2 regions of the Gracilibacillus salinarum genome follow, and region 1 is predicted to be linked to the other one. Evidence: predicted binding sites of a transcription regulator. Region 1 holds the regulator's gene; the other holds the start of a gene.

Region 1 (4,438 bases):
TACCATTTTGCCATACTGCCTTTGTTAACGCAAAATAGGATCGTTCTCCTACGAGAACGATCTTATTACATGTTAAAAATGTAGAGAAAGCGAGAAGGCTTTTAACGTGTGTTAAGGACAATCTCTACCTAGCTTAAAATTAATTTTGTCCGCGTATTCTGGAAAATCAATAAGTGGATTTCTATTCTTCTGAATATGGTAGATTTCTTTGTTACGGTGTTTTTCGTAAATGGATACTTCGAAAGTTTGATGCCAGTTTAGCAGGGTGTCAATATCCTTATCGTTGTATTGACTAACTATCCCAGGATATCTAATTAAGAAGTATAATGTCGCTCTGGCAACCACACCTTTTCCGCTTTCAGGTTCAAACTTTTCTTCATCGTATTTTCCGCATTGTGTTTTTATTGTTTCAATATTCATCTCTGGTGTGTAGTCCTCGAAATCTACATAAGGGTAATTAGATCTGGTCGAGTTACATGTTTTATCGCATGTGAAAAGATGATGCAGATCACCTCTCATTGGATTATCTTCATCAAACCATGACTGAGGAACAACATGTTCACAATTAAACATGTTTTGGCGTTCAATTTTAGCTACTGTTTTTATCCAAGTATTATCATCTTTCGTTTTATTGCTTGCCAAATTTTGAAACGCTTGTTTTCTAATTTGTACTGCTTCATGATCTTCTTTTATGGTTTGTTCAGGATCTTTGTGGTTTCCTGAATAGATACTTTTCAGGTTGCCATCCAAATGAAGGTCGACTGTTGAATAAAGGTAGTCGCGTGTTTCGGAATTATAGGGTAGTTGGTTTTCATGTGTGCTTGTCGTTAAATGGTTTAGTTGCTCATATAAGTTGGGGGAGTTTTTTTTATCAAAGTTAATGTGCTGGTAATATGCCTTGATAAGACGTAAATCTTCTTCTTTGTCATAGTATTCGTTTGTATTTTTATTTTTGTTTTGATTAACCTTTAATTTCATTAGCGTGTGACTTAATTTTTCACTTTCCAATTTGTTCATGATTTTCCCCTTTCTTTATGACATAAGAAATGGATAGAAAGGTAGGTGCTAGCATCCTACCGGAACTGATGTTACCATTGTTGCTTGGAAAATGATTGTTTAATTCTTTGAAGTTCTATTTGTTTCCTTTACATGGGGAGCATTGATTCTATCTAATTGGTCAACTAGATTCAGCATAAGAAAGCCATTACCCTCGGCACTTTTTTGAAATGCAAGTGGAAGGGTACGTCTGATAAGTTGAGCATATACCTCTGATTCAATAACAGATCTTTGGAATTCTTTTTCGCTTAAATTAATGATTAATGCGAGTGCACCTGCTACATGTGGAGCGGCCATAGACGTTCCTGATAATTTAGCAAATTTACTATCTAAATAAGTAGATAATATATCTACTCCTGGCGCTATAAGATCTACCTCGTTATTCGTATTCGAAAAGGGAGCAAGCTCTAAGTCTAAGTTAACAGCACCTACACTAATGACTTCGTTATAAGCTCCTGGATAAGCATATTCTGGAGTTTCCTGATTTCCATCCCCTTCATTACCTGAAGCGACAACGACAGATACATCATGATTTATTGCGTTTTGAATGGCTTCATGCATCTCAGGGATATCATTCGGTCCACCTAAAGACATGGAGATGACCCTTGCACGTTCATTATTTGGTCCACGCCAATCAACTGCATAGTTAATTGCGTTAATAATCCATTCGTATTCCCCTGAACCTTCGCCCGATAAAGCCTTTAGACTTAATATTTTAGCTTTTGGCGCAACGCCTACAACCCCATTGCCATTAAGGCTTGCTGCAATAGTTCCGGATACGTGTGTTCCATGCCCGTTATTGTCTTCAAAGTTGTCTTGGTCTCCACTATAGTCACTTGTGAAATTTCGTCCGCCAATAATTTGCTCCTTAAAGTCTGGATGATCCGATTCAATTCCGGTGTCTATCACCGCAACGACGATATCTTCTCCTTCAAAACCTTTCTCCCATAAGGCGGGAGCCTGTACTAGTTGAACGCCTTCAGGGGTCTCATTTTTGGAATCCTCAATCGATTGAATCGTATAAGGAATTAAGTGAACCTTGTTTTGTACCATATTTTATTCACTCCTCTAAAGTTTACCCTCTCTCTATACAGTATGTGATTAGGTTGAAAAAGTTTACTAGATTTACTGAAATTAAGATAGTTGTCATAAATGGAGTAAGTAAGCTGTGATGTGGAAATAGTTGATGTGTCGGCATCCAATGTCTGGAATTGAAAGAAGGTTTTGCTACTTATATTACCTATTTCACTAGGCTTCAAACCAATAAAAGAAAAAAATATAAATTTTAACAAAAAAGAGTAGAAGGATTATTTTGAGTAGGAAAGCCCTCGGCATTTTCACCAAAGGCTTTTTTGAATCTATTATAAGCTGCGGTACAAGCCAACTACTCTACCAAGAATGCTGACATTATCGTAGATTAACGCATCCATTGTCGCGTTCTCAGGCTGCAGTCGAATATGATCCTTTTCCTTGAAGAAACGTTTTACCGTTGCTTCACTTTCATCTGTCATGGCTACAACGATATCGCCGTTTTCAGCTGTATTCTGCTGTTTGACAATGACTTTGTCTCCATTGAGAATACCTGCTTCAATCATACTGTCCCCTTCAATAATCAATACAAACAACTGTTCGCTTGCGTGCATTTCGTTATGTGGAATAGGGATGTATTCTTCAATATTTTCTACTGCTGTAATCGGAAGTCCTGCTGTTACCTTACCGATTACGGGAGCAAAGGTAGCTTCTGTCTTAGGAATTTCTAAATCGCCATCTTGTGGCAATACTTCTATTGCTCTTGGTTTCGTAGGGTCTCGGCGAATGTATCCTTTCTTCTCTAATCGCGCTAGATGTCCATGTACCGTTGAGCTTGATGCTAGACCGACTGCCTCTCCAATCTCGCGAACAGAGGGTGGATATCCTTTTAACTCTACTTGTTCTTTAATATAAGCTAAAATCTCCTCTTGTCGCTTTGATAGATTTGTCATATTTCAATCTCCTAACACGTAGTATTTATTAATCAAAGTATAGCATATATGATATAGCATTACAAACATTCGTTCGAAAAAAAGAGTTGACATGAACACCTGTTCGTGTATAATGAAGGTACGAACAAAGGTTCTGGGAGGGATGCAAGTTGTTAAAAAATATATCGAAAGTTGACATTTTTTATTTGGTAGCATTTATACTAGGAATTGCATTTTTTTATTTTTCAGCAGTAACAAACTTGTAGAATTGTAGGTGTACGTATTATGTCCAAAGCCATTATTTATTGTCGGGTAAGTACAAATAAAGACTCACAAGAAACCTCACTGAAACGGCAACAGGAAGAGTTGCGATATTTTGCATCCCGATATGAGATGGAGATCGTACAAGTAATAGAAGAGAAGCAGAGTGGGTATGAAATCGAAAGAGAAGGCATTTTTGCTATGCTGGAGGCCTTTCAAAGCAGCTCAGCAGATACGTTACTCATTCAGGATGAAACGAGATTAGGGCGAGGGAATACGAAGATCGCCTTACTGCACCAGCTTCAACGGTTAGATGTGTCCATTTATTGTTTAGCGCAGAATGGTGAATTACAACTGTCAGAAGGGGATTCAATGGTGTTGCAAATCGTCTCGATTGTGGAAGAATACCAACGCAAATTACATAACGCCAAAATAAAACGGGGCATGAGAAAAGCTGTTGATAACGGATTTAATCCAGCGGAGAACCTGTCCAATCAACACCTTGCGAAAGGAAGAGAACGCAAACAATTTCCGATCGAAGAAGTGAAACGGCTGAAGCGAAATAATCTGACCTTTCAAGAAATTGCATCTATCCTGCGAGGAATGGGATACAATGTGTCGAAAGCAACGGTCCATCGGCGTTATCAGGAATATCAATCACTTGAAAAGTCTATCAAGGAAGATTAAAATAGAGAGAGGGTATACAAGTTATGTATACTCTTTTTTCGTGGTAAAATACATGCATGCATGTTTGAATAAAAATGATGGAAAAGAAATCGAGGTGTAAATAGTATGCTTTCCCAAGATAAAATAGCTCGTATAAATGAGTTGTCGAAAAAATCTAAATCAGAAGGTTTAACAGAAGAAGAAAAAAAAGAACAAAAGGATTTACGAGAGGCATATTTAAAAAATGTAAGAAAATCTTTTAAAAACCAACTAAAAGGAATGACGGTAGTTGATCCGAATGGTGATGACGTTACTCCAGAAAAATTAAAGCAGTTAAAGAAGAAGTAACGGTAACTTCTTCTTTAACTACTTGTAAAATAGTGACCATACAAGTTGAATTTCATTAAAAAAAACTGATAATTCTAACGAAAATTAAAGTGTTTTAACTTTAATATACTTGTCATATAGCGTATTTCGTTATAGGATTATAGATG
Region 2 (4,438 bases), 2.1 Mb from region 1:
TGCCAATCGAGGTTTCTTTTTCTCCATATTGCTTGGTGTAAGACCAAAGATGTTTGTATAGCAGACGGGTCTTGAAAAGTTAAAAAGTATCCAGCAACTGCTCGACTATAATCATCTAAAATAATTGTTAGCCAAGGTCTTTCTGGTTTTCCTTTCTCATTTAAAACAATTATATCTAATGGGGTATGATCAGCTTGCCATATCTCATTAGGGTAATTAGCCTCTCGTCGGTGAATTAAATCATAAGTGTTTTGATATTCTTTTTTCCCTTCATAGGCTAGTTTTTTTAGTCCTGGTGATAAAGACTTTGAGATAGTATAAACCTGATAGTAACTGGGTTGCTTCCACTTATTCTTTTTGCATATCTCACAAATCTTCCTATGAATAGAAGTGACTGAATTTCTTTTGTGACTAAGTATTAAATTCTTAATTTCTTCTTGTACTTCTTTTTCCACTTTAAAGATTCCTGAATCTGTTCGATTCTTTCGAATCAAACCAATTAATCCAAATTGCTGGTACTTACTAATCCAATATTGAAGTGTTCGTTTTGAAACACCAGATTCCTGAGCAATAGTTTTCAAATTTTTCTCATGGTTAAGATATGGTGCAATTAAATTGTATTTATTCATAGCCTTTTGTCTTTGATCTTCTGAATAAGAAGTCAATGGTGGAAGTTCTTTTTTCATTAGAAACAGCTCCTTCCAATAAGTGAAGCTAGTACCATTAGGTTACTCTAATTTATCATTATCTAAATATCGATAAAGAGTGGCTCTACTAATACCAGTCATTTCAACAATTTCTTTTACACTGTATTCTTCAGTTTTATAAAGATTTATGGCTTTTGTAATATCCTTAGTTGCTACTCTTGGTCGTCCTCCTTTTCTTCCTCTTGCTCTAGCACTTTTTAGTCCTTCCTTTGTTCGTTCAACTATCAAATCTCTTTCAAACTGACTAAAAGCCTGAAAAACGGTCATCATTAACCTTCCTTGTGGAGTCGTAGTGTCAAAACTTTCTTTCACACTAATTAATTTCACATTATTTTCCTCAAAATAATTAACTAGATCAATTAAATCTTTCGTGCTTCTACCTAATCTTGAAAAACTTTCTACAACAACAATATCCCCTGGTCTCAACTTGTCTTTTAAACGATTTAACTCTGGCCGGTTTGATTTTGTTCCTGTCATTTTTTCCGTCAGAACTTCATTACAATTATATTTTTCTAATAAATCCAATTGACGTGCTAATTCTTGTTGACGAGTACTCACTCGTGCATATCCATAAATATACTGACTCATAAAAAAATACCACCTTTTCAGTAAAATTATATCACAAAAGGAGGTATATGATACATAGTTTTTGAGCAATCTTTAAAGACTAAGTTCACATTAATTATAAGCCATTTAATCGTGAAAGAAAAAAGTCTCAAAAACATTCGTTTTTGAGACTAGAATTTTATGCCCTACTTACTTCTTTTATTTTCATTCAAATATTAGCTTGAATGATGAGTCGAAAATGGTTATAATATATGCAAATAAATATTTGAATGAAGATGGGATGATAATATGAAAAAGAAAGATACTTGTGAAATTTTTTGTTATGACGAAGAAAAGGTTAATCGAATACAAGGGGATTTACAAACAGTTGATATTTCTGGTGTTAGCCAAATGTTAAAGGCTATTGCCGATGAAAATAGAGCAAAAATTACTTACGCTCTGTGTCAGGATGAAGAGTTGTGTGTTTGTGATATAGCAAATATCTTAGGTGTTACGATAGCAAATGCATCTCATCATTTACGTACGCTTTATAAGCAAGGGGTGGTCAACTTTAGAAAAGAAGGAAAACTAGCTTTCTATTCTTTAGATGATGAACATATCAGGCAGATAATGATGATCGCCCTAGCACATAAGAAAGAAGTGAAGGTCAATGTCTGAACAAAAGGTTAAACTAATGGAAGAAGAAATGAACGTCTATCGGGTCCAAGGATTTTCATGTGCAAATTGTGCAGGAAAGTTTGAGAAAAATGTTAAAAAGATTCCAGGCGTTCAGGACGCAAAAGTAAATTTTGGAGCTTCAAAAATTGATGTCTTCGGCAGTGCAACTGTTGAAGAACTAGAAAAGGCTGGTGCTTTTGAAAATCTTAAAGTGGCACCAGAGAAACCTAAAAGACGGGTAGAACCTGTGGTAATTAAAGATAAAAACGTTTACCGTGTGGAAGGATTTTCCTGCGCAAATTGTGCGGGGAAGTTTGAAAAAAATGTAAAACAAATAGCTGGAGTTGAGGATGCAAAAGTAAACTTTGGCGCTTCTAAAATTGATGTATATGGAAATGCATCGGTTGAAGAACTTGAAAAAGCAGGTGCTTTTGAGAATCTAAAAGTATCTCCTGAAAAACTAGCGAATCAAACGATACAAAGGGTTAAAGATGACGCTAAGGCTCATAAAGAAGAGAAAACACCATTTTATAAAAAACATAGTACATTGCTGTTTGCCACACTACTAATTGCTTTTGGTTACCTTTCTCACTTTGTAAATGGAGAAGATAACCTCGTAACTTCCATGTTATTTGTAGGTTCTATTGTAATTGGCGGATATTCATTATTTAAAGTCGGTTTTCAAAATTTGATACGCTTTGATTTCGACATGAAAACCCTGATGACCGTTGCCGTTATTGGAGCTGCCATTATTGGTGAATGGGCAGAGGCATCTATTGTTGTTATTCTCTTTGCAATCAGTGAAGCACTTGAACGCTTCTCTATGGACAGAGCAAGACAATCCATACGTTCATTGATGGATATCGCCCCAAAAGAAGCACTAGTTAGACGAAATGGTCAGGAAATAATAATCCATGTGGACGATATCGCTGTGGGTGATATCATGATTGTCAAACCAGGGGAGAAAATTGCCATGGATGGAATCATTGTGAATGGCTTGTCGGCTGTCAATCAGGCAGCTATAACAGGAGAATCTGTTCCCGTCTCCAAAGCGGTAGATGACGAAGTATTTGCAGGTACGCTTAACGAAGAGGGACTACTTGAAGTAAAAATCACCAAATACGTAGAAGATACAACCATTGCCAAGATTATTCATCTTGTTGAAGAAGCACAAGGGGAGCGTGCTCCAGCCCAAGCATTCGTTGATAAATTTGCGAAATACTACACTCCGATCATTATGGTTATTGCAGCCTTGGTTGCAGTCGTTCCACCCCTATTCTTTGGTGGCAGTTGGGATACATGGGTTTATCAAGGATTAGCAGTTCTTGTAGTTGGATGTCCTTGTGCATTAGTTATTTCTACTCCAATCTCGATTGTCTCGGCAATTGGAAATGCAGCGAAAAAAGGTGTGTTGGTTAAAGGTGGTGTCTATCTCGAGAAATTAGGAGCCATTAAGGCAGTCGCATTTGATAAAACAGGAACACTGACAAAAGGTGTACCAGTGGTAACAGATTTTGAAGTATTAAATGACCAAGTGGAAGAAAAAGAGCTATTCTCTACCATTACAGCTTTAGAATATCGTTCACAACATCCACTTGCTTCAGCAATAATGAAAAAGGCAGAGCAAGATAATATCCCTTATTCTAATGTACAAGTGGAAGAATTCACTTCGATTACTGGGCGAGGTATAAAAGGGATTGTAAACGGAACTACTTACTATATTGGAAGCCCAAAACTTTTCAAGGAATTAAATGTTTCCGATTTTAGCCTTGGGTTTGAAAACAATGTGAAAATCCTACAAAACCAAGGAAAAACAGCCATGATTATTGGAACGGAAAAAACAATTCTCGGCGTAATTGCCGTTGCAGATGAGGTTCGTGAAACAAGTAAAAATGTGATTCAAAAACTTCATCAGTTAGGTATCAAGCAAACAATTATGCTGACAGGTGATAATCAAGGTACTGCAAATGCAATCGGTACACATGTAGGCGTTTCTGATATTCAGTCTGAATTGATGCCACAGGATAAATTAGATTATATTAAAAAAATGCAATCGGAGCATGATAATGTAGCTATGATTGGCGATGGCGTTAATGATGCTCCAGCACTTGCTGCATCTACTGTTGGAATTGCAATGGGCGGTGCTGGAACGGATACTGCAATTGAAACAGCTGATATTGCATTAATGGGAGATGATTTAAGTAAGCTTCCATTTGCAGTAAGACTCAGTCGAAAAACTTTAAATATCATTAAAGCTAACATCACTTTTGCTATCGGAATTAAAATAATTGCCTTACTATTAGTTATCCCGGGATGGTTAACCCTTTGGATAGCGATTCTTTCCGATATGGGAGCTACTATTTTGGTAGCATTAAATAGTTTACGACTGATGAGAGTGAAGGATAAATAGGTAGAAAACAGAATAGTAAGGTCACGCTGTGCGCAATTCAAGGGGGGCTTTTCAATTTGAAGAAAAGTCCTACCCCTAAACCTAAAATATTGGAGAT

What was found. The regulator LexA, encoded in region 1, represses DNA repair genes until DNA is damaged. The targets are predictions, from matches to a motif close to CGAACATATGTTCG.
Region 2: the regulator LexA is predicted to act here: its motif matches at 1,529-1,542, upstream of cadC (Cd(II)/Pb(II)/Zn(II)-sensing metalloregulatory transcriptional repressor CadC).

Annotation. Positions count from the first base shown of each region.
Region 1 is NZ_CP095071.1:404,745-409,182, forward strand. It holds gene MUN87_RS02035 (endonuclease I family protein) at 112-1,017, opposite strand; gene MUN87_RS02040 (S8 family peptidase) at 1,117-2,109, opposite strand; gene lexA (transcriptional repressor LexA) at 2,418-3,038, opposite strand; gene MUN87_RS02050 (YneB family resolvase-like protein) at 3,303-3,965, shown strand; gene MUN87_RS02055 (DUF896 domain-containing protein) at 4,071-4,292, shown strand.
Region 2 is NZ_CP095071.1:3,114,221-3,118,658, forward strand. It holds gene MUN87_RS14550 (TnsB C-terminal domain-containing protein) at 1-686, opposite strand, end outside; gene MUN87_RS14555 (recombinase family protein) at 729-1,295, opposite strand; gene cadC (Cd(II)/Pb(II)/Zn(II)-sensing metalloregulatory transcriptional repressor CadC) at 1,563-1,931, shown strand; gene MUN87_RS14565 (heavy metal translocating P-type ATPase) at 1,924-4,341, shown strand.